One region of the Mesorhizobium sp. M2E.F.Ca.ET.209.01.1.1 genome, then DNA from elsewhere that is predicted to be linked to it. Evidence: riboswitches for the same ligand, from Rfam matches in the RefSeq annotation. Region 1 holds a riboswitch; each other region holds the start of a gene.
The links. Region 1 has a riboswitch for thiamine pyrophosphate ahead of EN852_RS10900 (YkoF family thiamine/hydroxymethylpyrimidine-binding protein). Riboswitches for the same ligand answer to the same signal wherever they lie in the genome.

Region 1 (11,135 bases):
GAAGAACCTTCACGCCAAGCTCGGCCGGCTGAACTCCTTGCAGCGCAACATCAACGCCTATATGAATTCCAAGAGCAAGAAGTTCGCCGGCATCCAGGCCTATGTGACAGCGGCAGCGGCAGCTCAGAACGCGCAGGCCAAGCTCGACGCGGCAAACGCCAAGCTGGCCGCCGACCAGGCCACGCTCGCCGACCTCACCCAGCAGCTCGCCGATCTCAATGCGACTGACACGACGAACTTCACGCCCGAACAGCAGGCGGATCTTGACGCACAGATCGCCGACGTCCAGGGGCAGATCGACGCTCAGAATACGGCAATCACCGCTGACACCCAGGCGGTCGCAGATGCCCAAACTGAGGTTACCAATACACCCGCCCCGGACGACGCGACGTTGGACGCCGCCCTGCAGGACATGGCCAACAAGCCGGTCGATCAGGAAGTGACGGACTGGGCCAAGGGCGTGCTGGCTGACAAGATCGACCAGGCCGCCGCGGCGACGGCGCCATAAGGCCGGCCGAACCGACCAGAGGGTGGACGAAACGCCGCCGGGCCTAGCCCGGCGGCTTTTTTGTGCGCCATAGCCTCAGCATGAAGCCGTTCTCTTCGGCGTGGCCAGGCCGGGCCCATTTCGGCGGCGCGTCAGACCTCAGTCGTCTTGCCTTCGGCGGCGCACGGCGCCTATGTCATTGCTGCGCTCCCTGTTCTTGCCCTTCATGGCGCATGGTTCAGGCTCCGCTCTACCCCAGCGGAACCGAGCCCAGATATGGGGAGTTCAGGAGACGACAGTCGATTCCCCCCGGGATGTAGCTGCTCCTTCATCGAGCCCGCCACTGGTTCAGGCACCAGTAGGCGGGCTTTTGATGAGCCAGCCGACGCAGCCCGGCCGAATGCAATTCGAGGGAAGTAACCTTCAGCCCCGTCCGACCAAACAGATGCAGCGTTTCGCCTTTTCCCTGAAACGGTGAAACGTTCTAATCGGCGTGATCGAGCAGGCGGGTGGCGTCCGGGCGGTCCCGGCCCTGTTTGCTCCCGGCGTGGTCGATGCCCTCGACCGTGATGGCGAACGTCCCGTTCTCGGTCCTGCCGATGAAACCCTTCGCCTTGAGGTACCACAGGTGGAATTCGAGGTGCTCGCGGGGGCAGCCCGACAGGCGTTCGAGCTCCTCGTCGCCGATGCCCGGATTGTTGACGTCGCGTCGGCGCCGCACATAGAGAAGCGACAGCAAATTGGCCTGGATGACCGCATCCCTGTCCATGCCGCCGCCATCGCGCGCGCCATCCGTGAGTTCGTGGCGAAGGCCCAGATGCTCGCGGTAAAGGATGTCGTACTGAGCCCGCTTGACTGGGTCCCGCAGCGTATTGTGGGCCTCAACAATCTCGCTGAAGCGCGATTCATTGCCCGTTTCCCGATTATCGGGATGGTAGCGCATAGCAAAATAACGGAAAATCCGCTCGATTGTCTCAGAATTGGCGTTCGGGCTTATTTCCAGAACTTCGTAGTAGTCAATGAACATTAATCGTGCTTCCGAAATTACGGAAACCACTCCCCGAATCCAAGCATTGCCCAAACGCTGCGCATATGCAAGGCGGGCTTCGACAATCAGCCAAGTGAAAAGCCGCTCTTCCCGGGACGACACTCCCGGCTGAAACCGCTCACACTTTTCCTGGAATTGCTCTAGGTTGGCGCGGTTTGAAATTCAGGTGGCAACCTGGATGGGAGCCGACCTCAAGCCCGGCTCCCTTTTGGCTCGCCTCGAAAGAGGCGAGCCTTTTTTTCGCGAAGCCGCCTCTCGGCTTTCGTCCGAAGGCTTCACCGACCTAAAGCATGTCTCCCGAAAGTGGGAACCGGTTTCGGGATAAAGACATGCGTAAAATAAAATACCCTGATGCGCATGGAGCGAATCTGAAAGATCGCGACGCGCTTTAGGTGTGCCATGGCTAATATGGCTTGCTGGATATAGACTTCACAGAGTCGGGTCCACAGAGGCATTGGGAGGGACAACAGAATGCCACGCGTATCGGAACTCTTCTTCAAGACGGCCATCGTTTTTCTCATCCTGGGCATCGCCGCCGGGCTGCAGATGGCGATCTCGGGCGATCACGGCGCCTTCCCGGCGCATGCCCACATCAACCTTCTTGGCTGGGTCACCAGCGCCATCTTCGGCGGCTATTATGCGCTCAATCCGGCCAAGGCCGAGCGCCGCATCGCCATGATCCACTACGGCCTCTATACGGCCGGCATCGTGATCATGCTGCCGGCGCTCTACTGGATGCTGGCGGCAGGCCATCCGGAGATCGAGCCGGTCGTGGCGATAGGCTCGCTGATCGTCGCCGCTGCGGTGCTGGTCTTTGGCTTCGTCGTCTTCTCGTCGTCCGAGACGGTGCGCTCCGCCTCACCAGCCACGGCGCGCTAGCTTGCGGTCGAGCAGGGGGCTTCAGCCTGGATGGGCTGGAGCCTCCGCCGGCTAAGGCAACAACTTCGGAAACAACAGCGAAATGACCGCCTGGATGATGCCGTCGCGCTCGAACGGGCCAGGCAATTTCGCGGGCGAGGCGGCGCCCTCGTTCGACTTGGCCTCGTCGGTCACGCGGACCTCGCCATGCACCAGCCACAGCACCGCCGCGAAGTAGCCGGCCTGCAGAATAACCGCGGCAAGGACCGTCCAGCCCAATGCCGCCCAGACCGATCCGGTGGACGCGAATGTCCAGCCGAGGATCACCAGAAGCGTCGCCGCCATTCCCACAAGAAACTGCGGAAAATACATTTGCCCAACCGAGCGCCGCGACCATTTCCAGTCGTCGACGACCTCGCCCATGTCTCTACCCGTCATGACCCTTGCACCTTTTCCGGGTGGACCGCAAGCTTGAACAATCTGCCCGGCGGCTTGGTCGCACCATCGTCCGCCCCCGACAGGGACCAAGGATGCAGGACTACCTTGCAACAACCGGCAATTGCGCCGGATCGTTCCATGGGTCCCGCATTCAAGCAACGCCTTATGGAGCGTGCCGGCGGCCGCGCCGGCTATTTCCCGGCCGCGGCGGCACTTGGACGAAAAAGGCCCGCATCGGCGGGCCTTGTTCTCTTCGTGCCGATTCCCTGTCAGGTCAGGATCAGGACGATCTTGTAAGTGTCGGGGTCGACGATGACGATACGCCCGTCGGCCAGCACGAAATAGTCGTAGGATTCATAAGCGGGCACGATCTTGACGATGCGGGCCGGCAGGCGGTGCAGCCGCACCTTATGCCGGGGCACCTCGACGCCCACCGAAATGTCGAAACTGACGTCGCGGACCGGTTCCACCTTGGTCTCGTGAATGATCTGCGTGATCTGCGTCTTCTGCTCGACGGTCACGTTGTTGATCGAGGCCGTCTTGTCCTGGTCGGTCTGGACGGTGGTGTTGCCCTGCGCATTCTGCTGGGTCTTCGTGCCGGTGTTGGTCTGGGCATTCTGCTCGGTCTTGGTGCCGGTGTTGGTCTGAGCGTTCTGCTCGGTCTGCATCTTGGTGTTGCCGCCCTGAGCATTCTGCTCGGTGGTGGCGCCGGCCTTGCCCTGAGCCTGCTGCTTCTTCTTGAGCTGCGTGTTGTCCTCGGCATTCTGGTCGGTCTTGGTGCCGGTGTTGGTCTGAGCGTTCTGCTCGGTCTGCGTCTTGGTGTTACCCTGAGCATTCTGCTCGGTGGTGGCGCCGGCCTTGCCCTGAGCCTGCTGCTTCTTCTTGAGCTGCGTGTTGTCCTCGGCGTTCTGGTCGGTCTTGGTGCCGGCCTGACCCTGGGCCTGCTCATCGGTCTTCATCTTGGCCTTGCCCTGAGCCTGTTCCTGCGTGTTGGCGCCGGCCTTGCCCTGGGCGTTCATCTCGGTCTTCGATTTCGTTTCGCCCTGGGCCTGCCCGCCTGCCTTGCCGCCCTTCTGGCAATCGGCCGTGCCGGCCGCGCAATTGTTGTCGCCGCCGCTTGGCTGCGCGGATTCGGTCTGCGCCATCGCGGCGCCGCAACTCACACTGAGCGCGAGCATGCTTGTGATCAGCAGATGTTTCATTGGATTTCTCCTCGGAAAGTCGGTCCCTTCGCATGGGTAACCCCGCCCGAAACGCATTGTTCCGAAATTGCTGCAAGGGGCGAAGAGCGTGGTCTTGCGGAACACGGCGGCATCAATTTTTGCAAGCGCCCGTCCGAATTTCGCAGGAACAACGCCAGGCGATCGGCGTTACGACAATGCCGACCCGCTGTGGAAAATCGCAGGCGCAGCATCAGGCGATTTGATCCAATCCACATAGGAGAGACGAACAATGAAAATGCACATCACCTCCGCCGCCGCCGGCCTGCTGCTTCTTGCCGGTATTGGCGCCGCTGCCGCTGAAGATGTCGTCATCGCGCCGGAGCAGGAAACCGTGATCAAGGAATATGTCCACAAGCAGCCGCTGGCTTCGGTGAAGATTCCGGGAGTAGAGTTGAACATCGGCAGCACGGTTCCCGACACGGTCGAACTGCACGAAGTGCCGAACGTCAAATACCGTTACGTTGTCGTCGACAATCGGACGGTCATCGTCGACCCCGGCACGCGCAAGATCGTCAAGGTGCTCGAATAGTCGATCGAATAATCGATACCGTGCCGCAAGCAGTTGGCCCGTCGTTCTGCGGCGGGCCATTAACCGATTATTATTTTGTTACCATATGCTAACGGAACCTTCCCGCCGCGCTTGAGTTAGCGGCTCTGGGCTCACGCTGTCTCATAGCCAACACAAATCAATGGCAGGGTGGAGATTCGGGCGGCGGCGAACAGATACGGGCGGGGTCAAGGAGGAGTTTGACCAACATGTCGAAACGAGAAATCGGAACATCCCGTTCCCTCGGGATGCGCGTCGCCGATCTCAAAGCCAGGATGCGCGACGCCCGGATCACCGAGCATGAGATGAAGACCTTCCAGAAGGTCGCGGCCATCATGGGGGGCGGCGAGGGCTCCCTACGCATCGAAGCGGACGACCTGATCGCCGCGTCCTTCGTCACCGAGGCGCTGGGCGAGTCGGCGCCGACCTGACCGGCCACCAGCCGAAAATCCCCGATTGATCCAGTCGACCGTTAGCCGCCAGGCGGCGGTCCGCGCGGACGGCAGGCGGACCGCTCGTCGGGTATTTCGTCGGTCAGATCCTGAAACCTGCAGGCAACGCCAACGCGGCAGCCGTCAGTGCGCCGGCCGCTGCTGAGCCCGGCTTTCGCGTGCCCGGTTGCGCCTGATCTTGGCCTCGCGCAGCACCGCGACCGGATCGGCCCCGGTCCACTCGATCCCCGCCTTCTTCGCGAAGGCCAGGAACGCCTGGCGCGCCTTGTCGAGATCGATCTCTCCGGACCGCGCCGCCTCGCAGGCGCGCAGCGCCGTTGCGTGGCTCTCGCCCCGCGAGGCCAGCGGCCATTCCTTGAGGAAATTCTGCATCCCTGTGAGCGTGGCGATCTCGCGCTTGAACCCGGCGCCGACGGCGATCACCACTGGGGCGCGAAGTTCAATGTCGCTTCTGATGTAACCTTCTTGCATGACGGCGGCGCCCTTTGGATTTCAAAGTCTTGCGGAGTTTCAATGCCTTCCAATGCGGAGCCCATGCGAAGGTTCCGCCACATCAATTAGTCGTCGCTGACGGAACAACACCTCGCCGGGGACGTTTGCCCCGGGAGCTCAACTATTCGACCTGCCGATGTTTCCGCCACCCGCGGAGGCAGGGCGGAGCTCGCCAACACGCGATCCGCAGGATCGCTTTGAATCCAACAGGAGAGAAACGATGAAACACACCCTCATTGCAGCTGTCGCCGGCCTGGCTCTGATGGCCGGCATCGGCGTCGCGGCCGCGGACGAGGTGATCGTCACCCCCGAGCAGCAGACCGTGGTCAAGGAATATGTCCACAAGCACCCGATCGCCTCGGTCAACGTGCTTGGCCTCGAGCTCGGCGTCGGCTCGACCGTGCCTGACACCGTCGAGCTGCAGACGGTTCCGGACGTGCAGTATCGTTATGCGGTCGTCAACGACCACACGGTGCTGATCGATCCTGGCACGCGTCGCGTGGTCCAGGTGATCCAGTAACATCTGGAACCGAGGAGCCCGATCCTCCCGCCGAAGCATCGGGGAGGACCGGGCTCTTCTCGCATCGGGGCAAAACGCCTAGAATGCAGTGGTTTGGGAGGCAACGAAGCGCGGAAGGAGTCGTTGCCATGCATCATCCACATGTCGAATCACCGAGTATCGCCGCCACGGTCGACAAGCTGCTGGCCGAGCACAGGACCGGCCTGCTGACCATGCAAGAGGCAATTTCCCTGCTGCGGCAGCGCACGGGGACCGACCGTTCTGACGCGGATTTAGCCGGACTGATCGCAAAGAAGGCAGCGCATCTGGGCATCGCGGTCGTCGTCGACGGGCATTGAGCGAATTTGCCGTCTAAGTCGGTCGCATATGCGTGAGAGCGAAGACGCCGCGTGAAAATTCCGCTAGTGTTCGCCCTGGGGAACCCGTCCCAACCTTAGGAGGCGACAGTGACGGACGACAGGCACGAACGTATTCGCCAGCGCGCGCACGAGATCTGGGAGCAGGCCGGTCGGCCCGAAGGCGCTCATATGGAGCATTGGGAACAGGCGGCCGCCGAGATCGACGCGGCAGGCAAGCCGAAGAAAGCTCCGAAGAAGGCCGCTGCCGCCAAGGCGGAAAAGCCCGCCAAGGCCCCCGCCAAGGCAAAGGCGGCCAAGCCGAAAGCCAAGGCCTGAATCTCCGGCGGCCGCGCCGCCGCCGGCTATCCCGACAAGGATCTCCGACAACGACCGGACGTGGCTGCGCTGGCCCCGCCGGTAGCCGGCGCCGCCGTGCTGAGCGAAGGCTTCGCCCATGGCGGCCGCCTGACCGCCACGCTCGGCATCGCCTTCGCCGGCAGCCAGGTCGGCGGCAATGCGGGGCTGCAGTTCAACTGGTAGGAAGAGGAAGAAGAGGGAAGGCGTGCCGCCGAACCGCTAGAGCAATTCCAAGAAAAGTGTGTGCGGTTAGGCTCGGCGCCTTCGCCGTAGCCTTCCGTCCGGAATTGCTCCAAAACAAAGACATAGAGCGGTTCGCCGTTTTCCGTGAAACGGTGAAACGCTTTAGCGCCCTCCCTGCTTCCTGGCGTATTGCGCGACTGCGCAGAGAAGCGCAAGCGCCGCGGTATCGCAGGCGGCCCGCGACGGCGACGGGCCCTTGGCAAAAAGCACCGCATCCGCGACCGGAACCGTCAATCCGTGCTTTCTGGCAAATGAGGTGACTTCGTAGGGCTGATCCTCGGGCAGTGCGCCGATGTCGATTTGCGGTTGCATCAAACGTGTTCCTCCCTGCTATGCGTTTCCCTCCTTCACCCGGCAGGAATTAACGCCCGGCCACTCACCCGCGTCCACCAATTGGCGATTGTGTGAAACGATGCATTTGCCGGGGCGCTGAGCCGAGGGTTGCAGCCGGCTGGTTGAGGGGTCCACGGCGTGGGCTTCTTCGGTCTCCCGCACGGGGAACGCCTCACCACGCATCGCTCGACCTGGCGAACCTTACCCCGGCCGCGATCATCGCGCTTTCGCACTCGCTGATCAGCCTGAGGTTTCGCAGATATCGCGCCACCGTTTCCGGCAGCCAGGCGGCGCAGGCTTCGACATAGGCGCGGCCGTGCACCAGCGTGCCGGTCGAAAGCCGCTCGTCCCTCTCGGCGATCACTTTCAGATATTGCCGGATGAAGCGGATGTCGTCGGCTATGTCCTGGCTCGCCATGCGCCAGGCGCCGGCGAGGCGTTCGCGCTCGGCGAGCGGCAGCGGCGACAGCAAAGGGCGGGAGAGGTCGGCGAAAGCGGCATGGTTGGCGGTGTTCAAGCAAATCCCCTCAAAGGAAGGGAAGTATCGTACTTTATGTACGAATCTTGGTCAAGCGAACGTCGTACGATTTGAACGATGTGCCCTCGTGCTGGGATGAAGATTAGGCGATCCGCTTCGAAAAGCCCTCGAGCGGCACGCCGATTTCGCCAAGTGCCCGCCCCAAGACTGACTGGACCATTTCCTGCCTGTCCGGCTTCAGCAGGCCCAAGCCCTTCCGCAATGCGCCCCGCCAGGCGTCGCCGCGCTTCCACGCTTCCGCGAAAGCCAGTGCAAGGTCATCCTGTCGGCGCGTCGTATCCAGCGCCTCGACCAGCAGGCCCGCCTGATGGAGGTCCTTCTCCCGCTTCGCCGCCGCGCCTCGCTCGCGGCGGGTCGCCACGGTCAGCTTGTGGACGGCGAAGCGTTCGGGCGAGGGGACAAGCACCGGCACGCCGGAGCGATGCAGCAGCACCGTCCTTACCGGATCGCGGATCAGGAAATCGAGGAAGCGCAGCGGCTGCGCCGAAGCGCCGCCGAGCGACGGCATCAGGCTGGCGCGGTCGGCGTGGTTGTCGCTGCCGCGGTTGGGGGTGAGAAACTCGATCCTGTAGCGCGAGGCGTTCTCGTACTGCGTCGTGCGGCCGGCATCGGTCCGGTGCGGGATTTCGCGAAACGTCGGGTCGACGGCCCTCAGCACGTCGATGACCGGCGGCATGCTGTGTTCCACGTCGGCCGAAACGGAATGGAACTGCGCGAAATCGGCATCGCCTGTCTGCAGCGCGGCGCCCGGCAACCGCACGCCGAGATGCCCGGCATAGGTCTGGAAGGCGACGGTGCCCACCAGCACCGCGCGCAGCCGGAAGAGCCCTGCCTTTTCCAGCGCCTCGACGACATCGCCGGTGAAGGTCTCGGGTGCTGTCAGGCCGGCATCGCGGACAAGCGTGGAGACCAGCTTGCGGCGGCTCCTGAGATCATCCTTGATCTCCCGGAAGGCCGCAACCCGCCTGGCGATCTCGGGATCCTCGGCCGGACCGACATAACGCCTCGTTTTCTCGGGGCGGGTTTCCTCGAAATACCAGTAGTCGCGGCCCTTCACCGGCACGCGCACGAAATTGCCCGCCGTCGAGAAATCCGTCTCGAAGGAAGCATCGAGGCTGCGCTGCACCAACTCGGCGTAGAGGGTGCGGTAGGCGAGGTCGATGGTCTTCATGGCTCCTACCAGCGTTATAAGATTTCTGCAGTTTTCTTATAATTGCGCTTCGCTGGATCGATTGCAAGTCTGTTGTAAGAAATTCGTGAAAATCTTATAACCACCGGCATCTCCCCTAGGGGAGATGAGACTTCCTGGCCCAATTACCTGGCAAAAAACGCTTTCCGTTTCGCTCGAACAGTGCTTTAACGCGGCCATCCACAGGGGTGCTCCGTACGGTCGGGGCTGAGATGGTGGCGGCAAGCCTCCGGACCCTACAGCTGATCTGGATAATACCAGCGGAGCGAGGCGGGCCATGTTTTGCGGCGCACAGATTTCCCTTTATCCCATGGCCGACGATTTCGTCGGCGTCATCCTCGGCGCGTTGGGCGCGCTCGATCCTTACCGCGACAGGCTCAGGATCGAGACCGACGACATCTCGACGCTGCTGGTCGGGCCGCCCGAAGTGCTGTTCCCGGCCATGCGCGACCTGTTCGTGGCGGCGGCGAAAAGCGGCAAGCACTGCGTGCTGTCGGCGGCGGTTTCGCGCGGCTGTCCCGGTGAGCCGGACGATCCGATCTGCCGCTCCGACGAGATCGGCGGCCCGGCGATCCCGCTCGACGAACGCAAAGGCGCGGCGCTCGGCGCCGTGCGGTCGACGCCCTCGACCGACCAGGCGGTGGCGGCGCAATTCTCGCTCTATGTGATGGGCACCGGCGACCATATGGACGAGATCTATGGCTGCATCGATTTCCTGAAACAGTCCGGCGTGTTCGACCGTTCCAAGAACTTCTGCACCAGGTTGCGCGGCGATGCCGATGCGGTGTTCGCCACGCTCAACGAAGCCTTCTGCCGCTTCGGCCCAGGCGCGGGCCACGTGACCCTCGACATCACGATTTCGGCGAACAGCCCGACCGCGGTCTGAGCCCGCGCTCGAGTTGTCGAGGTGGATGTCGTGGCTGTTTCGTTTAATCCGCTGCGCGGGGGAGAGAACCCCGCATCTGATCCTATCCCGGAAGAGGGATGGGGGCCTTCGGCGATTGGCGAAAGCCGAGGCGACATCCAATCTCCCCCCTTGCGGGGGGTAAGGAGTGGTCCGCAAAGCGGACGCGAAGCCAATTGCTTGGCTTCGCGAACGACGAACGCCCGGAGCGACAGCGAAGGGCCGGCCAACCCGGCAGGGCAGAGGCGGGTGCTGTCCCGCCAGCGTCTCCAAGGGTTGCAAGCGCAGCCTTCGTCCGTTCCTTCGGAGCCCTCACAAGCTGGCGTTCCGTCACACCCCCCTCTGGCCTGCCGGCCATCTCCCCCGCAAGGGGGGAGATCAGCTGTTATCGCCGCCTTCGCCAAGCTCGCTCCCGCTGCCCTCGCATTCGCCTTGCTCCTCCTTGCCTGGGAGCTCTACGCCCGCCTCGGTGGCATCGCGCCCACCGTGCTTCCCGCACCCTCGCACGTGCTGGCGCAAGCCTGGGAAAACCGAGCGACACTCGCCGAAAACACACTCCCCACCATCCGCGCCACGCTTGCCGGCTTCGCCTGCTCGCTGTTCGCCGCCTTCGCGCTTTCGGCGCTGGTCGACTTCCTGGCCCCCCTGCGCCGCGCGCTGTTTCCGCTGCTGATCGCCAGCCAGACCTTGCCGCTGGTGGCGATCGCGCCGCTGGTGGTCTTGTGGTTCGGTTTCGGCCTCTTGCCGAAGATCCTGCTGGTCGCGCTTGTCACCTTCTTCCCGATGATGGTGGCGCTGGTCGAAGGCTACGCCGCCACGAGTGCCGAAATCAGCCAGATGCTTGCCGCCATGGGAGCAGGGCGCTGGCGCATCTTTTGGCTCGCCCGGCTGCCGTCGGCGCTGCCCTATTTCTTCGCCGGACTGCGCATCTCCATCACCTATGCGGTGGTCGGCGCGATCTTCGCCGAATATGCGGGCGCCGCGAAAGGGCTAGGCATCTACATGCTCAGCGCCAAGAACAACTTTCGGCCCGACCTCGTGCTTGCCGCCGTTGCCGTCAGCTCGGCGTTGACGCTGGCATTGTTTGGTCTGGCCGTCCTGGTGCAGCGCCTCGCCATGCCCTGGGAGAGGGCCGGGCGCGACCGCAAGGCCGAGCCCTCCGAGCGAC
Region 2 (7,666 bases), on a different contig from region 1:
CAGCACGCGGGCCAGCAGCAGGCGCGCGCGCTCGCCGCCGGAAAGCTCGCGCACCGGCGTGCGCGCCTGCTCCGGCTTGAACAGGAAATCCTTCATGTAGGAGACGACGTGGCGCTGCTCGCCATTGACCAGCAGGTTCTCGCCGCGCCCGTCGGTGAGGTAATGGGCCAGCGTCTCTAGGGGGTCGACCGCTTCGCGCTTCTGGTCGAGCGTCGCGATCTCCAGGTTGACGCCGAGACGCACGGTTCCGGCATCCGGCGCCAGCTCCCCGGTCAGCATCTTCAGCAATGTCGTCTTGCCGGCGCCGTTCGGGCCGACCAGGCCGACGCGGTCGCCGCGCTGGATGCGGGTCGAGAAACCCTTGACCACGGTCAAGTCGCCGAAACTCTTGTCGATGCCTTTGGCCTCGATCACCAGCTTGCCGGATTCGGCGGCGTCGCTCGCCACCATGGTGGCGGTGCCTTCGGCGCCGCGGTGGCTGCGGAAACGCTGGCGCATCGTCTGCAATTCGCCGAGGCGGCGCATGTTGCGCTTGCGCCTGGCGGTCACGCCGTAGCGCAGCCAATGCTCCTCGCGCACGATCTGGCGGCCGAGCTTGTGCTGCTCGCGCTCTTCCTCCTCCAGCACCTGGTCGCGCCATTCCTCGAAATGGGCAAAGCCCTTGTCCAGCCGCCGTGTCTGGCCGCGATCGAGCCAGACGGTGGCGCGGGTGACGCGCTCGAGAAAGCGCCGGTCGTGGGAAATCAGGATCACGGCGGAAGAGGTGCGGGCAAGCTCTTCTTCCAGCCATTCGATCACGGAAAGGTCGAGATGGTTGGTCGGCTCGTCGAGCAGAAGGATATCGGGCTCCGGCGCCATGACGCGGGCAAGCGCGGCGCGCCGCGCCTCCCCGCCGGAAAGGTCGTTCGGCCGCTCCTCGCCGGTGAGGCCGAGATGCTCCATCAGACAGGTGGCACGATGCGGATCGTCGGCCGGGCCGAGGCCGGCCTCGACATAAGCGCGCACGGTGGCGAAGCCGTCCATATCCGGCATCTGCGGCAGATAGCGCACGGTCGCCGAGGGTTGGCGGAACACTTCGCCGTCCTGCGGCTCGATCATGCCGGCGGCGATCTTGAGCAGGGTCGACTTGCCCGAGCCGTTGCGTCCGACCAATGCGATCTTCTCGCCGGCGGACGCGCTGAGCGCCGCGCCGTCGAGCAGCGGGGTGCCGCCGAAGGTCAGTTTAATGCCGTCGAGGTTGAGAAGTGGCGGCGCCATGTCTGGAATGTCAGCTTTCGGGAAGAGGATAGGGGTGGGCCAGAAGCAGCGCCCGGCCGCGCTCCAGCGCGATGCCGAGCCGCCCTTTGACCTCGTTTGATATAGTGAGCGAGGAGCCGAACGCCACCTCGACGCTGTCGAGCGGCCATTTGGCGCCAGTGACCGTCAGACCCGACAGATCGGAGAAGCCGAGCACCGAAAACAAGGTGCCGTCCGCATAGTCGAAGGCGGCGCTGCCCGGCAAAACGGGAACGCCTTCCTGCGCGCCGCTCGTCAGCAGCACGGTCGTGCCTGCCTCGGCCAGCCGCACGGCGAGGGCCAGATGCAGGATGGCGTGGTCGGCGCGCTTGCCGCCGAAGGCGCCGGCCAGCACAAGGCTGGTGGCGCCGAGTGCGAGCGCTTCCGCGATGGCGAGCTCGCCATCGGTCATGTCCTTCTCGGCCGGAAATACTTTACGCGGCACGGCGGCCAGGTCTTTCGGCAGGTTCGCCGGCACCGAATCGAAATCGCCGACCCAGAGTTCCGGCAGCAGGCCGAGCAAGCGGGCATGACCGATGCCGGCATCGGCGGCAATGACGCGCGAGCCTTCGATCTGGCGTTCAAGGCGGGGCGTGCGGATAAGCTCGCCGCCAAGCAGGATGGTGAATGTGCCCATGGCCGTCGCCTTACCAGCCCTCCAAGCGAAACGGAAGCCGCACGGCCCGAGCTTCGGTTGCCCCGAACATTAGCTGCCCGGCAAACTTCCGCTTGCGCGCCGCTTCGGCCGGGCCTATCTGTCGAGGCGCTCTAACGGGGTGCCGGACGCGATCCGGCTGAGAGGCGATCAAGCCAACCCGCTGAACCTGATCCGGTTTGTACCGGCGGAGGGATTAGACGTTTCGGACCATCCGGCGCCTCAATTCCTTGTCACTCGAACGAAGGAGGCGCTGATGCGCGCGATGTTGTCCAAGCTTGTTCTCGCAGCCGGTCTTGTCTCGCTTCTGGCCGGCGTTGCGCCCGCCGAGGCGAAGGACAAGCTCACCGTCTACACCTATGAAAGCTTCACCGCCGATTGGGGGACTGGGCCGGCGGTGAAGAAAGAATTCGAAGCCGAATGCGGTTGCGATCTCGAATTCGTCTCGGTGGCCGACGGCGTCGCCCTGCTCAACCGCGTCAAGCTCGAAGGCGCCGGCACCAAGGCCGATATCGTGCTCGGCCTCGACACCAATCTGACCGCGGACGCCAAGGCGAGCGGCCTGTTCGCGCCGCATGGCGAAGTCTCCGGCATCAACGTGCCAGGCGGCTGGACCGACGACACGTTCGTGCCCTTCGACTATGGCTATTTCGCCGTCGTCTATGACACGCAGAAGCTTAAAGTCCCGCCGAAGAGCCTGAAAGACCTGGTGGAAGGCAGCGGCACCGACAAGATCGTCATCCAGGATCCGCGCACCTCGACGCCCGGCCTCGGCCTGCTCTTGTGGGTGAAGTCGGTCTATGGCGATAAGGCGCCGGAGGCCTGGGCCAAGCTCAAGGCGAAAGTGCTGACGGTGACGCCGGGCTGGAGCGAGGCCTATGGCCTGTTCACCAAGGGCGAGGCGCCGATGGTGCTCTCCTACACCACCTCGCCGGCCTACCACATGGTGGCCGAGAACACCGAACGCTACCAGGCGGCCTCTTTCGAGGAAGGCGAATACCTGCAGATCGAGGTTGCCGGCGTTACCGCCACCGGCGCGAAGAACCCGCTGGCGCAGAAATTCATCGCCTTCATGACCGGACCGAAATTCCAGGACGTCATTCCGGAGACCAACTGGATGTTCCCGGCCGGCAAGACCGACAAGCCGCTCAACCCGGCCTTCGACAAACTGGTGAAGCCGACCAAGACCTTGCTGTTCAGCCCGGAGGAAGTCGCGGCCAACCGCAAGGCGTGGGTAGACGAGTGGCTGGCGGTGATGAGCAAGTAGGCTTCAGGATGGCGCTTGAACACCCCCCTCTGGCCTGCCGGCCATCTCCCCCGCAAGGGGGGAGATCAAGCGCTCGACCACTTTCGCCAATCGCCAACGTTGCAAGACTGGCACGGCGATCGAAGCTGCCAATCTCCCCCCTTGCGGGGGAGGGGGGTGGGCGGGAACTCGACGCGGATAATGCTTCCGCCCTACCCAAGCCATTCAAGGTGTTTGGCTAGGCGGAATGGCAGCACCCCATCCTAGCGATCCTCGCATTACCGCTGGTGCCATCGCGCTCGCAGCCGTCGCGCTGCTCATCGGCGGCGCCTTCGCCGGCCTCGCCTTCGAAGGGGCGCACGACCTCTCCGGCGCTGCCGCGGCCTTCGACGGCTACCTCTTCCGCGTCGCCCGCTTCACGCTCTGGCAGGCGCTGCTGTCGACGCTCTTGTCAGTCGCGCCAGCGCTTCTGGTGGCACGCGCGCTTTCTAGGCACCCAAGCTTTCCCGGTCGCCGCCTGATCCTGCAGCTGTTCACCGTGCCGCTGGCATTGCCGGCCATCGTCGCGGCGCTCGGCATATTGGCGCTCTACGGCCGGGCCGGCTACTTTGCCGGCGTCGTCGCCAGGCTTGGCAGCGGAGAGTGGCCCGGCATCTACGGCCTCTCCGGCATCCTCGTCGCGCATGTCTTCTTCAACCTGCCTCTGGCGACGCGCCTGTTCCTCGAGGCACTGGGCACGATTCCCGCCGACCAGTGGCGGCTGGCGAGCCAGCTCGGCATGGGCGCCCGGCCAGCCTTCCGGCTGATCGAATGGCCGGTGCTGCGTGCGGCCTTGCCGGGCGTCGCCGGACTGGTGTTCATGCTCTGCATCACCTCCTTCACCATCGTGCTGACGCTGGGCGGCGGTCCGGCCGCCACGACGCTCGAGGTCGCCATCTATCAGGCGCTGCGTTTCGACTTCGATCCCGCGCGCGCTGTCGTGCTGACGCTGCTGCAGATCGCGCTCACCTTCGTAGTGGTCGCAGCACTCACGCGGCTCGGCGCCAACACGGTCGGCGATGCCAATCTGCCGGTGGCGCCGCGCCGCTATCTTTCAGCGGGCCGGGTGGAGAGCGTTATGAATGCCGGCCTCATCGCGCTTGCCCTGCTGTTCGTCGCCGGGCCGATGGTGGCGACGGTGTTTTCAGGCCTGAAGGTCGATCTCAGCCGATTGGCGGGCGAGGAAGCGGTGCGCCGCGCGACGCTCACCAGCGCCGGCCTCGCCTTGCTTGCGGCACTGCTCAGCGTGTCGCTGTCGCTGGCATTGATCGCGGCGCGGCGGGCATTGGCTTTGCGTCGGCGTCCCGGCGGCGCCATGTCGCTGCTCGAACATGCCGCCGACACCGGCGCCGGCTTCGTGCTCGTCGTGCCGCCGATCGTGCTTGGCGCCGGCTGGTTCCTGGCGCTGCGCAAAATCACCGATGTCTTTGCCGTCGCGCCGGTCATGGTCGTCGCCGTCAACGCGGTGATGGCAATGCCCTTCGCCGTCCGGGCCATTCGCCCGGCCTATGACGCGGCAAGCGAACGCCATGAACGGCTTTGCCTGGCGCTCGGCATATCCGGCTGGACCCGGCTCAGCCTGATCGACTGGCCGTCGCTCAGGCGGCCGCTCGCCACCGGCTTCGCCTTCGCCATGGCGCTGTCGCTCGGCGATCTCGGCGTGATAGCGCTCTTCGGCAGCGATTCCGTGCAGACGTTGCCCTATCTTCTGCTCGCGCGGATGGGCAGCTACCGGACGGCGGACGCCGCGGGACTTGCCTTGCTGCTCGGCTTCGTTTGCCTGATGCTGGTCGTTGTCGCCGATTGGCTGGGGCGGGAAGCAAAAGCATGATATCGACGGACAACGGCATCGCAGCAGGGAAGGCGCTGACCGTCACACTCGAAGACGTGTCGTTCAGCTATGGCGAATCTTGCTTCCGCTTCAATGCCGAGTTCGCGGCCGGCAGGATCACCGCGATCATGGGGCCGAGCGGTTCCGGCAAGTCGACACTGCTCAATCTGATAGCCGGCTTCGAATCACCCGTTGCCGGCAAGGTGCTGATCGGCGGCATCGATCTTGGCAACCTGCCGCCCTCGGCGCGACCGGTGTCGATGGTGTTCCAGGAAAACAACCTGTTCGCGCATCTTACGGTCGAGGCCAATGTCGGGCTCGGTCGCTCGCCGTCGCTGAAGCTCGGCGCTGTCGATCGCGCCGCCGTCGCCGGGGCGCTTGCGCGTGTCGGCCTTGCCGGCAAGGAAAAGCGGCTGCCGCGCGAGCTCTCCGGCGGGGAGCGGCAGCGCGTGGCGCTGGCGCGGGTGCTGCTGCGCGACCGGCCCGTCTTGCTGCTCGACGAACCTTTCGCGTCGCTCGGCCCGGCGCTGCGCGAGGACATGCTCGACCTTCTCGTCGGCATCCATGCCGAGCGCAAAATGACGGTGCTCTTCGTCACGCATCAGCCGGAGGATGCGCGGCGCATCGGCCAGGACGTCGCATTTCTCGATGAAGGCGCGATCGCGGCGACTGGCGCGGCCGGCGATTTCTTCGATCGACCTGGACCGGATGCGTTCAGGCGCTATATCGGCGATCGAGGCGGCACCGTTGCCGGATCACAACATATTGCCCGGAAGCGGACATAATTTGCGGCCAAACCGGTAGCGGGTGATCCGGCGTTTGCTTGCCTTGTCCGGGGGAGTGTGGCTAGGTCCGGCCATGCTGGTCCGGCGGGGCCGTGATTTGCCGAAAGATTTCGAAAGGAAGCCGATCTGTCGACCGGCGCTGAGAAAGTGTGGATGAGGCCGCTTGCACGATTTTTCGCGCTGGCAGGCGTGGCCGTGCTGGCAAGTTGCCAGATGTTCACGCCGCCGGACGTGCAGGAGAGCGGCTTCCAGCCTTCCGACAAGCCGATCACCGTCGACAATGTCGTCGCCAACGCCAAGCTCGCCGAGATGGCCAAGGCGCAGCATCCGCGCATTCTCGCCACCTATGGCGGTGAATATTCCGACCCGAAGCTCGAACGCATGGTGGCCAAGGTCGTCGGCAATCTGACGGTGGTGTCGGCCAACCCGACCCAGACCTACCGCATCACAATCCTCAACTCGCCCAACGTCAACGCCTTCGCGCTGCCGGGCGGCTATCTCTATGTGACGCGCGGGCTGCTGGCGCTGGCCAATGATTCCTCCGAGCTTGCCGCCGTCATCGCCCATGAGATGGGCCACGTCACGGCGAATCACGGGCTGCAGCGGCAGCAGCTCGAGGCCGAGGAAGGGTTGGCGACCAAGGTCGTTTCCGATGTGCTCGGCGACAGCCCGACCGCCAAGGCCGCACTGATCCGCGGCAAGCTGAGGCTCGCGCAGTTCTCGCGCAACCAGGAACTGCAGGCCGACGCCATCGGCATCAAGTCGATCGGCGAGGCGGGCTACGATCCTTACGCGGCAGGCCGCTTCCTGCAGTCGATGTCGGCCTATACCGATTTCCGCTCGGTCAGCGGCGCCACCGACGCCAGCCTCGACTTCCTGGCGACGCACCCCAACACGCCGCAGCGCATTGAACTGGCGCAGCGCCTTGCGCGCAATTTCGGCCCCCCCGGCGTCGGCACGCGCGACCGCGACGCATTTCTGGCCGGCATAGACGGCCTGCTTTACGGCGACACACCGGAAGAGGGCTATGTGCGCGGCCAGACCTTCATGCACCCTAATCTCGGTGTCTCCTTCACCGTGCCGGACGGTTTCGTCATTGACAATTCGGCGGCCGCCGTCACCGCGACCGGGCCGGGCGACATCGCCATCCGTTTCGACGGCGTGGCGATCGACAAGTCGGTGTCGCTCACGGATTACATCCGCAGCGGCTGGGTGGCGGGGCTCGAAGACGCCAGCGTGCGGCAGGACACGATCAACGGCAACGAGGCGGCGATGGCGCATGCCACCGCGCAGGGCTGGCAGTTCGACATCGCGGTGATCCGCGCCGGCGGGCAGGTTTACCGGCTGCTGACGGCCGCGCCATCGGCCAGCGCGTCGCTGGATCCGGTAGCGCGCTCGGTCAGCGGCTCCTTCCGCGTGCTGAGCCCGGCCGAGAAGGCGGCGCTGAAGCCCCTGCATATCCGGGTCGTCACCGTTCAGGCCGGCCAGACCATGGGCTCGCTCGCCGCGCAGATGGTCGGCGTCGACCGCAAGCTCGATCTGTTCAGGGTGCTCAACGCCATGTCGCCGGGCGCCAGCGTATCGGCCGGCGACAAAGTCAAGATCGTCACCGACAAGTAGGGCTCCGCATTCGCGTTCGCCCGGCCCGGCGCTTTGAGAGCTTGCCGCGATGCGCGATCCCTAAAGCGCGTCGCGATTTTTCAGATCCGCTCCATGCGTTTTAGGTTTTTGATTTTGCGCATGCCTTTACCCCGAAACCGGTAACCACTTTCGCGAGACATGCTTTAACAGGCTGCGGAAAAACTCTTTCGTCTGGGGCCAGTCCGTGATTCGAT
Region 3 (11,135 bases), on a different contig from region 1:
GCCCATCCCGTGAAGCGGTAGTTCACGGCGTGCAGCCCAATGAGCTGAAGGTTTGTAAAGCCCAGATAAATCGCATACACGACGGGCACCAGAAACAAACCAAGCAGCAGCACGGTGGCCGGCGCGAGCAGCACGAGGCTCGCCGGGTTGAAGCGCGCCTTGTCAAGGCGCGCTTCAAGGCGCAATTTTTCGGGCAACCCTAAGGTATTTGCGGGCGCGTTTTGGGTTACCGACATCTGCGCATTCCTCTACGGCTCGACGCGATCGTCGCCGAGTTGGTTGACGACGTATTCCCGCATCGTCTTCACGACGTCATCGATAGGCGTCTCGGGCTTGAGAACCAGAGTTTCCGTAGCCTGCGCTACAGCAAAGCTCCAAACGCTGTATTCAGTGCTGGCCGGCATGCTGTGTGCGTTCGCGATCAGTTTTGAATACTCCACCTGAAACGGCTTCTTGGCAAAGGCCACATAGCCAGGATCCTCGGCATACGCCGGCACTGGGGGCACAAGGCCGCCATATTGGTCGAGCTCAACCATGTTGGCCTTCTTCTGCATGATGTCGATCAGGGACCAGGCCAACTTCATGTTCGAGGCCTTGCTATTGACCGACAGGCTCCACCCACCGAAGGACGCGGCGAAGCCCGGCGCCTGGCCAAGCGATGTTGGCAAAGGAGCGAGTGCGATCGAGTTGTCGGGATCATCCCAGCAGGGCGTGCAGATCGTCTTGTTCCACATGGTCGGCCAATAGTTGCCGGCAAATCCGATGCCGAGCTCGTGCTTTGGCATATGCTGGGCGCCGTTGTTTGGAGCGTTGGCATCCAAGATCTGGGAGGCGGGCGCCAGCAATCCCTCGGCAGCGGCATCGCGGTAGAAGCTCAGCATTTCGCGCATGCCCTTGCTGTCCACCACCCACTTCTTGGTCTTTTCGTCGAAGATGGTCGGGTCGCTGGAAGCCGAGATGAGCAGGCCGGCGCCCATGAGCGTACCCTCCGAACCCTGCGCCGTTCCGGTCATGAGCCATATCGGCCATACGGAGGGGGCGCTCTTCTTGATGGCTCGGGCGGCGTCGAGGATGTCTTTCCACGATTTCGGGCTCCAGTCCTTTGGCAGGCCCGCCTTGGCGAAATTCTCACGATCATAGAGCAGGCCAAAGGTGTTGACGCCTTCGCTCACGGCATAGACCTTGCCGTCAATGGTCCCTTCCTGCTTGATGGGTTCGGGATAGGACTGCCACCAGTCGCGAGACTTCAACTCATCATCCAACGGTGCCAGGAGCCCGCTGCCGGACCATTGACCGGCGCTTTGCGCCGCAATCTGGATCACGTCGGGAGCGGTAGCCGGTGAATTCATAAGAAGGCTGAGCTTGGTGTTGAAATCATCGAAGCTGCCAGGAATCGGGATTGGTTCCAGGGTGGCACCGGGGTTGGCGGCCTCGAACTGGGTTTTCATCTCACCGAACCATTTCTTGGCCAATTTCGGGGAACTCATGAAGTAATCCTGGCTGTAGGCGACCTTCAAAGTGTCACCGGCCATTGCCGAACTGCCGGCAGCAATCGTTGCGCCGAGCATGACCGTCGCGCTAAGCAGCGCAGATCGAAACCCAGAAAGCATTTTGGTCTTCATGGCAAAGGTTCCTTCCATTCTTCAGTTGATTGGCTGAGCGGGACGAAATTCGGATCTTTCCGATTGTCCCGGGGGGTCTTTTCGCAGCGTGTTTCCGGTTACTGCATCGAAGAAATGCAAGTCCACCGGATCGAATACGAGGTCGACCGTCTGACCGATCCGGATAGGTGCGAAGCTCGGGAACTTGGAATTTACTTCGGTTCCTCGGACGTTCACGAGGACGAAGGTCTCCGAGCCGGTCGTTTCAACTCCGCCGACGATGCCCTGCATCTTCTGAGTGCATCTCGACGGGGCGTCCTTCGTCCAGTGTATGTCGTCTGGGCGAATTCCAAGCTCGACGGACGAGGGAAGATCCTTGCCGGCGAGATATTGCCCAGACACGGAAAACTCTGTTCCAAGGCATTTGACGTCCACCGAACCGCCGGTCGCCGAAAGCGCGGCGGGAAGGATATTCATCTTGGGTGACCCGATGAACGTTCCGACAAATTTGTTGGCGGGTGCTCTGTAGAGGTTGGCTGGCGTATCAACTTGCAGAATGCGTCCCTGGTTGAACACTGCGATGCGGTGACCCATCGTCATCGCTTCGACTTGGTCATGGGTCACATAGACCGTGGTCACCCCTACGCGGCGCTGAAGCTCAGCAATCTCGGTCCTCATCCGCGTGCGCAAACCGGCGTCCAGGTTCGAGAGCGGTTCATCGAGCAGGAAGATTCGTGGCTGGCGGATCATCGCACGCCCAAGCGCCACTCGCTGACGTTGGCCACCGGATAGTTCATCCGGACGTCGCCGAAGCAGGGATTCCAGTCCTACGAGAGAGGCTACATGCTTGACGCGCTCGGCTATCTCTGCCTTGGGCTCGCCCCGAACCGTCGGTCCGAAAGCGAGGTTCCGCTCGACAGTCATATGAGGATAAAGAGCGTAGCTTTGGAAAACCATCGCGACGTCGCGTTGGCCAGATGGCAGGAGCGTGATGTCCTTGTCGTCCGACCAGATCCGACCGAAGGAAGGCAACTCAAGCCCGGCAAGCATCTTCAGCGTCGTGGTTTTGCCACAACCGGAAGGCCCGACGAAGACCATGAACTCGCCGTCCCTGACTTCAAGCTGAAGGTCGTATATGGCGGCATAGTTGCCGTAGACCTTCCATACGTTCTCGAAGCGGATCATGGCTGCGATTCCGAAGGCCAAGAGAAATCGGTCGTCCACACGCAAGGCATGAGGGCGCACTCCTTTATTCGACAGGTGCGGGCAACGTTCTTTTACTGCGATCTAGAACGCACTGGACGGCGCGAGCCATGGCAAGACGGCCGACCCTGTGTGGTCAAAACCTCCCTTGTCGATCGCATGCTTTGGTGTCCGGTTCTGCGCGAGGCAGGGATCATGGTTGTTGTTTTCGTAACACCGGAGCGACCCGACTTGCCCGGTATTTGCCGCCGTTTCCGCTCGAACAGCAATTTCGCAGGGGGGCGAATGTTGTTGCAGCAAGACGCGGGGAGTGCGTCACCCTGCTAAAGAAAGCGGTCAATTCGGGGATTTTGCGCCCAGCTGACGCTTTCCTACGTTATCACATTTAGGTGAACGAGTCTTAAGTTCCAAATGGTCGGCAGGTGCGGAACTGGATCGCCTATCGGCAAGCCAGGATCCTTACCGCGTCGCTATGCGTCGGCTATCGGTGACTTGCGAAATTGCTCGAGTATCCGCTCTTGCCGATGACTGGTGACATTAGAGCGAAGGTTACCAGTTCTCATTGGCTTTCCCGCTGGAGAGGCAAAGCTTTGCTTCGCACGGGCAGCGGCGGTTGACGAAGATGAGGATAGCGGGCGGAGGTCGTCGAAAGTGAAGGAAAGCTCGACCATCCCCTCGGCCATCCGAATCAGCCGCTTCTTTTGCAGTCTCTTTTTCCTGGGTGGCGGCGTCGGCATTGGTGCCTGGGCATCCTCCCTACCAGTGCTCAGCGTTCAGATGAACCTCGCCAAGGGTCAACTTGGACTCGTCCTGATTTGCTTCGCTCTGGGCGCGATCGCGATGATGACAAACGTCGGCCGCTTGGTGGTGATTGTTCCGAGCGGTCTACTCAGCCTAATGGGTTCGCTCACATTCGGCTTCGCGCTGTTGGCGCTTCCTTGGGCCGGAGGAGCCCTTTCCATGGCAATGATTGTGTTCCTTGCCGGTGCCGGATTTGGAACGCTGGACGTGTCGATGAACACAGACGCCTCGGCCTTGGAGCGTCTTATGCGCCGGCAGGTGATGTCCTCATTCCATGCCATGTTTAGTTTTGGAAGCTTGGCCGGCGCTGTGGTTGTGGGGCGGATACTGTCAGGTGGCGGCGATTTAAGCCGTTGCCTTGGGGTTACCGGAATTGGAGTTGCGACGGTTGCGCTCTTCGCCTGGGCTGGATGGAACCAGTTCAGCTGGATCCACGCCCCTGCCGCCGCTTTCGAGGCTGGGGACGCTCGATCCCAAAGTTCCTTCAACAAGCATCTTTATCTCCTGGGCGGTCTAGCATTTTTTGCAATGCTGGCCGAGGGAGGAATGATCGATTGGAGCGCGATCTATATCGTGACGCAATCGGGTGGATCGGAAAGCGCGGGAGCTTACGGCTTCGCAGCGTTCTCGACGATGATGGCAATCGGGCGCCTGTTCGGCGACGCCATCGCCAACACAATCGGCCAGGTGCGAACACTGCGCTACTGCGCGGTCGTTTGCGCATGTTCAGTGCTCGCAATGGTCCTCATGGGCGGCAATCTTATTATTGTTTTCGTGGCGCTCACAGTTTGTGGTCTTGGCCTCGCCAACATCGTGCCCACCCTTTTTGCGGCCGCAGGCCGTGTGGGCGGCAAGTCTGCTGCTCGTGCCATGTCAACTGTGACGACAATCGGATATGCTGGACTGCTGTTGGGGCCAGGATTGCTAGGGCTGATCGCTCAAATCTCCTCGCTCGCGGCCAGCTTCGGCGTCATCGCGCTTGCATTTGTCGCAATTTCTTTGTTGGCGCGATCTCTGATGCACAGAAGCTGACTACACCGACCGTCACTTTGAAGATCGGTCTAGTCCGCGTACGCCGTAAAGAGTTGACACAGCCACTCCTCATCGTCCAACGTATGCGCCTCACCAGGGGAGTCCCGGCAAGGGGCTGAGATACTGCTATCGCGCGCAGTGACCCGTTGAACCTGATCCAGTTCATACTGGCGTAGGGACGGTGCGAGGTTTCGCGGGTCGGCAATCCGGCTTCGGTATTCGGGCAGTGCCCGCGTCCTGCGCGAAGCGTCACTTCCTCCTCATCGCGTGGACTGGGTCTCCGTTGCACTTGAGCAAGGAGGCTCACTCATGAATGCCCACACCCCGACCGTCACCGTCGGCGAATTGCCCGCTTCGAAGAAGGTCCACAAACCTGGCCAACTTCACCCGGGCCTGCGTGTCCCGATGCGCGAGATCTCGGTTCACCCGAGCGCCGGCGAGCCGCCGGTCACGGTCTACGACGCGTCCGGTCCCTATACCGACACGACGGTGAAGACCGAGATCGAGCGCGGCTTGCCGCGGCTGCGCGAGGCATGGATAGAGGCGCGCTGCGATGTCGAACGCTACGAGGGCCGCACGATCAGGCCCGAGGACAACGGCTTCGTCTCCGCCGATCGGCTGACGCCGGAGTTCCCGGTGCGTAACAGGCCATTGCGCGCCACCGGCGGCCGTGCCGTCACCCAGCTTGCCTATGCGCGCGCCGGCATCATCACGCCCGAAATGGAGTTCGTCGCCATCCGCGAAAACCTCGGCCGCGAGCAGTTACGTTCGAAACTTCAACGTGATGGCGAGAGCTTCGGCGCCGCGATCCCGGATTTCGTGACGCCGGAATTCGTTCGCGACGAGGTGTCGCGCGGCCGCGCCATCATCCCGTCCAACATCAACCACCCCGAAAGCGAGCCGATGATCATCGGCCGCAATTTCCTGGTGAAGATCAACGCCAATATCGGCAACTCCGCCGTCACCTCGTCGATGGCCGAGGAGGTCGAGAAGATGGTGTGGGCCATCCGCTGGGGAGCCGATACGGTGATGGACCTCTCGACCGGGCGCAACATCCACAACATCCGCGAATGGATCGTGCGCAATTCGCCGGTGCCGATCGGCACGGTGCCGATCTACCAGGCGCTGGAGAAGGTCGGCGGGATCGCCGAGGCGCTGACCTGGGAGGTTTTCCGCGATACACTGGTCGAGCAGGCCGAACAGGGCGTGGATTATTTCACGATCCATGCCGGCGTGCGCCTGCCCTACATTCCGCTGACCGTCGACCGTGTCACCGGCATCGTGTCGCGCGGCGGCTCGATCATGGCCAAGTGGTGTCTGCATCACCATAAAGAGAGTTTCCTCTACGAGCATTTCGAGGAGATCTGCGACATCGCCAGGGCCTATGACGTGGCGTTTTCGCTCGGCGACGGCCTTCGCCCCGGCTCCATCGCCGATGCCAACGACGCCGCCCAGTTCGCCGAATTGGAAACGCTTGGAGAGCTCACCAAGATCGCCTGGGCCAAGGACTGCCAGGTGATGATCGAGGGCCCCGGCCATGTTCCCATGCACAAGATCAAGCAGAACATGGACAAGCAGCTCGCGGTCTGTGGCGAAGCGCCCTTCTACACGCTTGGGCCGCTCACCACCGACATCGCGCCAGGCTATGACCACATCACGTCAGGCATCGGCGCGGCGATGATCGGCTGGTTCGGAACGGCGATGCTTTGCTATGTCACGCCGAAGGAGCATCTCGGCCTGCCCGACCGCGACGACGTCAAGACCGGCGTCATCACCTACAAGATCGCCGCACATGCTGCAGACCTCGCCAAGGGCCATCCAGCCGCTAAGGTCAGGGACGATGCGCTGTCCAGGGCGCGCTTCGAGTTCCGGTGGGAGGACCAGTTCAACCTGTCGCTCGATCCCCAGACGGCGCGCGCCTTCCACGACGAAACCCTGCCGAAAGAGGCGCACAAGGTGGCGCATTTCTGCTCCATGTGCGGCCCCAAATTCTGCTCGATGCGGATCTCGCACGACATAAGGGCGGAAGCGCAGAAGGAAGGGCTCGCGGCTATGGCGGCCAAGTACCGGGATGGCGGCGATCTTTACATGCCCGTGGACGGCACCTTGGAGCGCACGGATACGCCATGAAGGTGCTCATTCGCGGCGCTGGCGTCGCCGGATTGACGCTCGCGCACGAGCTGGCAACGCGCGGTGCCGATGTGACCCTGGTCGAAAAGCGCGAGGAGATCGCCGGCAATGCCTCCTGGCAGGCCGGCGGAATGCTCGCGCCTTGGTGCGAGCGCGAGAGCGCTGATGAGGCGGTGCTCACACTCGGACGCGACGCGGCCGACTGGTGGGACGCGGCATTGCCCGGCCATGTCTCGCGAAACGGGACATTGGTGCTGGCGCCTGCCCGCGATGTCGGCGAGCTGGACCGGTTCGGCCGCCGCACATCCGGCTTCAGACAGCTCGACGCCGGTGAGATCGCGGCCTTCGAACCAGCCCTCGCCGGCCGGTTCGGGCGCGGGCTGTTCTTTGCTGACGAAGCGCATCTCGACCCGCGCAAGGCGTTGCTTGCGCTGGGCGACAAGTTGCTCGGCTTGGGCGCGCGTTTCGAATTCGGCCGCAGCATCGTGTCGGCTATCGCGGATATCGAGGTGGACTGCACCGGCATCGCCGACAAACGCCCGGATTTGCGCGGTGTCCGCGGCGAGATGCTCATCCTGCGAACAGCGGAGATCTCGCTAGCCCGGCCAGTACGCCTGCTTCATCCTCGGATCCCGATCTACGTGGTGCCGCGTTCGGAAAACCTCTTCATGGTCGGCGCGACGATGATCGAATGCGATGCCACGGGTCCAATCACCGCGCGTTCCACCATGGAGTTGCTCAGTGCCGCATACGCTCTGCACCCGGCCTTTGGCGAAGCCGAGCTGGTTGAAACGGGTGCGGGCGTGCGCCCCGCATTCGCTGACAACCTGCCGAGCGTCGAGCGCGACGGAAGCAACATTCGCATCAACGGTCTCTACCGCCATGGCTTCCTGCTGGCGCCGGCCATGGCGCGGCAGGCCGCCAACATCATCCTGGGAAATCCAGCAGCAAAGGAGTCCGCTCTTGAAGCTCATCGTTAACAGCAAGAGCCACGACGTCGCGGCCGAGACGCTTGCCGCCCTGCTGACCGAACTCGATTTTGAAGGTGGCTGGCTCGCCACGGCGCTGAACGGCGAGGTCGTGCCGGCAAAGGAACGCGACCGCTGCCGGCTCACTGAGGGCGATCGCATCGAGATCCTCTCTCCGATGCAGGGAGGTTGATCCAAATGATCGAACTCTACGGACAAAAATTCTCATCGCGCCTTCTGCTTGGCACGGCGCTCTACCCCTCACCTGCCGTCATGGCCGAGGCTGTCAAGGCGTCCGGCGCAGAGATCGTCACCGTGTCGCTTCGCCGCGAGACCTCCGGCGGCAAGGCCGGCGGTCAGTTCTGGTCGCTGGTCCAGTCGCTGGGCGTTCGCGTCCTGCCCAACACCGCCGGCTGCCATTCGGTGCGGGAGGCAGTCACGACGGCACAGATGGCGCGTGAGGTGTTCGGCACCAAATGGATCAAGCTCGAAGTGATCGGCAACCACGATACGCTGCAGCCTGATGTCTTCGGGCTGGTCGAAGCGGCAAGGATCCTTGCCTCGGAAGGCTTCGAGGTCTTCCCATACACGACCGACGATCTCGTCGTTGCCGAGCGGCTGCTTGAGGCCGGCTGCCGGCTGCTGATGCCCTGGTGCGCGCCGATCGGCTCCGCGCGCGGGGCGCAAAACCCCGATGCGCTTAGAAGCCTGCGCGGCCATTTCCCCAACGTGCCGCTGATCGTCGACGCTGGCATCGGCCGCCCTTCGCACGCCGCAGCCGTTATGGAGCTCGGCTACGACGCAGTGCTGCTCAACACGGCCGTGGCCAAGGCCGGCGATCCCGTGGCCATGGCCGCGGCGTTTGGCAAGGCGATCGAAGCTGGCTGGGGGGCCCATTGCGCCGGCCTGCTCGAGCCGCGCGACATGGCCGTCCCCTCTACCCCAGTCATCGGCATGGCAGCATTGTCATGAAGCTCGATCCGTTCTACCTGATCGTCGATTCCGCCGCCTGGGTCCAACGTCTCGTGCCGCTTGGCGTGAAGCTTGTGCAACTGCGCATCAAGGACCTGGACGAAGCTTCGCTGCGCCGCGAGATCCGCGCTTCGAAGGCGGTATGCGACCGCCGCGGCTGTCAGCTCATCGTCAACGACTACTGGCGTATCGCGATCGAGGAGGATTGCGATTTCGTCCATCTCGGCCAGGAAGATCTGGCCGCCGCCGATGTGAAGGCCATCCGCAGGGCGGGTGTGAGGCTTGGCCTGAGCACCCACGACGACGCCGAACTTGAGACCGCGCTGCAGGCCGAGCCCGACTATGTCGCGCTTGGCCCGATCTACCCAACCATCCTCAAGGCGATGAAATGGGCACCGCAGGGGCTTGAGCGCATCGCTTTGTGGAAGCAGCGCGTAGGCAACATCCCGCTCGTAGCCATCGGCGGGCTCACCGCCGAGCGAATTGCAAATGTCTTCGCGCACGGCGCGCAAAGTGCGGCGGTCGTCACCGACATCACTCGCAACATGCGCCCCGAGGCACGCACGGCCGAATGGCTGGCGGCGACAGCCCAATGGCGATGACGCCGCACGTGCTCGTCGTAGCTGGTTCGGATTCGAGCGGCGGCGCCGGACTAGCCCGCGACGTCGAGACCTTATCTGCGCTTGGACAGCGCAGCTGCCTCGCCGTCACGGCCGTCACGGTACAGACGCACGAGGACGTCGAGCGCATCGAATACATTTCGCCGGACCTCATCGCCGCCCAGATGGGCGCTGCCTTTGCGGCCAACCAAATCGCTGCGGTCAAGGTTGGCATGCTGGGCAGAGCCGCGGCGATCGAGGCCGTCGCCTCGATTTTGGCGCGCAACCGCCACGTGCCTGTCGTGCTCGACCCTGTGCTGGCCTCCACGTCGGGGCGAGCGCTCTTAGAGGAGGACGCCGTCGACGCGATGCGTCGCGATCTCATGCCGGTATGCCGGCTGGTTACACCCAATCTACTCGAGCTGGCGGCGCTGACAGGGTCGGTCTTGGCGTCAAACGACGAAGCGGCCTGCCAGCAGGGCAAGCAATTATCGGGCGCTGTGGGAACCGCCGTGCTGGTAAAAGGCGGACATGCGCAGGGAAGGCAAGCCGCTGACCTGCTTGTTCCACCGGACGGCCCGGCCATTCGGTTCGTCTCGACGCGCCTGAAGTGCAGCATGCGGGGCACGGGTTGCATGCTCTCCACCGCTGTCGCAGCCTTTCTTGCCCTCGGCGCTTCACTGGAAGAGAGCGTTCGTGGTGCCAAGCAATATGTTTTCGACAAGTTTGCTCGAGCGGAAGCCCAAGGAGAGGCAGCCCACCACTCTCAGCGATGTGTTCGTTGAGGAAAAAACGCACTTGCGCTCACTTTCCGCTGCAAGGTCAGTCCAGACGAGCGGCCGGCCGGAATGAAAGGACGGTCGCGACAAACATGCAAGACGGGACGACGGGATCAGCCAGGACGGAGAAAATCTCAAATTTGGCCCACGAAGTCGGAAGATGACGATTTCCGACCGCGTTGGTGTCGAGGGTGGAGGGCCAACGATCTTCTTTCGCGGCTACCCGAGGGTCTCGAATCTACCCTTCAACAATATTGTCGCCGCCTGGCCAGTCGGATTGGCGATTTGCCGTTCCAATATTTCGACCAGTTTTCGTCCGACGTCCGCCATATCCACTGAATGAATTCCGATCTTCGCCGGGAGAAAGCGCGAAAGATGCGTGTTGTCGCGCGTCACGATATGGACATCGCGGCCCGGCACCAAGCCTCGTCTACCAAGAGCCCGCAATGCTCCGAGAAGGCCGAGTTCGTTGGCACAGGCCAAGCCAGTTGGCGGATCAGGCGATCCGAGCACGCGATCGAACCAGTCAGTGCTTGCTTCCATCGTGAATGTCGCATGGCCGATCAGCTCAGGGTCAATCACGTTGCCCGCCTCATTCATGGCCCTCTCATAGCCCAAGAGACGCATTGTGCTTGCCTGATCCTCAGGAACCAGCAACTGCAAGGCAATTCGACGACAACCTTTCTTCGTGAGGCGCCGAGTTGCGTCATAGGCAATCTGCTCATTATCGACGTCGACGTATGGGTAAGCTAGGTCCAGGTCAGTCCTTCCAAAAGTGACGAAAGGTACATCCTCGTCGAGCAGCAGCTTAATTCGGGGATCGGCCGAGACCATTCGGGTGATGATCAGGCCATCCGCACTGCGCGCCCGAAGGAGGCGCCGCAAGGTTTCGACGGGGTCTTCCTCCGGTGTGGTGGAATAGACGCTGAGACTGTAGCCCAACTGTCTCGCCGCCAGTGTCATGCCTTCGATCAAAGGGAGCTTCGCCAAATCCGACAGATAATCGCGTGTCTCCATCGGCAGCACCGCGGTCAGTGTCGAGGTCCGCCC

Region 2: it holds a riboswitch for thiamine pyrophosphate, as region 1 does, so the genes downstream of both, thiB (thiamine ABC transporter substrate binding subunit) here and EN852_RS10900 (YkoF family thiamine/hydroxymethylpyrimidine-binding protein) in region 1, are expected to answer to the same signal.
Region 3: it holds a riboswitch for thiamine pyrophosphate, as region 1 does, so the genes downstream of both, thiC (phosphomethylpyrimidine synthase ThiC) here and EN852_RS10900 (YkoF family thiamine/hydroxymethylpyrimidine-binding protein) in region 1, are expected to answer to the same signal.

Annotation. Positions count from the first base shown of each region.
Region 1 covers NZ_SADP02000004.1:367,880-379,014, reverse strand. The annotation lists gene EN852_RS10970 (hypothetical protein) at 1-508, shown strand, start outside; gene EN852_RS10965 (J domain-containing protein) at 972-1,514, opposite strand; gene EN852_RS10960 (hypothetical protein) at 2,007-2,414, shown strand; gene EN852_RS10955 (exopolysaccharide production repressor protein) at 2,466-2,831, opposite strand; gene EN852_RS10950 (DUF1236 domain-containing protein) at 3,101-4,033, opposite strand; gene EN852_RS10945 (DUF1236 domain-containing protein) at 4,284-4,583, shown strand; gene EN852_RS10940 (hypothetical protein) at 4,811-5,032, shown strand; gene EN852_RS10935 (DUF982 domain-containing protein) at 5,177-5,524, opposite strand; gene EN852_RS10930 (DUF1236 domain-containing protein) at 5,766-6,065, shown strand; gene EN852_RS10925 (hypothetical protein) at 6,194-6,403, shown strand; gene EN852_RS10920 (DUF2934 domain-containing protein) at 6,512-6,739, shown strand; gene EN852_RS40810 (hypothetical protein) at 6,800-6,943, shown strand; gene EN852_RS10915 (hypothetical protein) at 7,106-7,315, opposite strand; gene EN852_RS10910 (hypothetical protein) at 7,509-7,853, opposite strand; gene EN852_RS10905 (GSU2403 family nucleotidyltransferase fold protein) at 7,957-9,045, opposite strand; TPP riboswitch at 9,238-9,350, shown strand; gene EN852_RS10900 (YkoF family thiamine/hydroxymethylpyrimidine-binding protein) at 9,341-9,949, shown strand; gene EN852_RS10890 (ABC transporter permease) at 10,355-11,135, shown strand, end outside.
Region 2 covers NZ_SADP02000008.1:122-7,787, reverse strand. The annotation lists gene EN852_RS16260 (ABC-F family ATP-binding cassette domain-containing protein) at 1-1,257, opposite strand, end outside; gene EN852_RS16255 (thiamine diphosphokinase) at 1,268-1,912, opposite strand; TPP riboswitch at 2,038-2,143, shown strand; gene thiB (thiamine ABC transporter substrate binding subunit) at 2,187-3,197, shown strand; gene thiP (thiamine/thiamine pyrophosphate ABC transporter permease) at 3,424-5,046, shown strand; gene thiQ (thiamine ABC transporter ATP-binding protein) at 5,043-5,831, shown strand; gene EN852_RS16230 (M48 family metalloprotease) at 5,985-7,451, shown strand.
Region 3 covers NZ_SADP02000006.1:105,663-116,797, reverse strand. The annotation lists gene EN852_RS13855 (sugar ABC transporter permease) at 1-236, opposite strand, end outside; gene EN852_RS13850 (extracellular solute-binding protein) at 249-1,622, opposite strand; gene EN852_RS13845 (ABC transporter ATP-binding protein) at 1,644-2,786, opposite strand; gene EN852_RS13840 (MFS transporter) at 3,456-4,637, shown strand; TPP riboswitch at 4,723-4,834, shown strand; gene thiC (phosphomethylpyrimidine synthase ThiC) at 4,947-6,767, shown strand; gene thiO (glycine oxidase ThiO) at 6,764-7,747, shown strand; gene thiS (sulfur carrier protein ThiS) at 7,731-7,928, shown strand; gene EN852_RS13820 (thiazole synthase) at 7,934-8,707, shown strand; gene EN852_RS13815 (thiamine phosphate synthase) at 8,704-9,309, shown strand; gene EN852_RS13810 (hydroxymethylpyrimidine/phosphomethylpyrimidine kinase) at 9,300-10,091, shown strand; gene EN852_RS13805 (LacI family DNA-binding transcriptional regulator) at 10,305-11,135, opposite strand, start outside.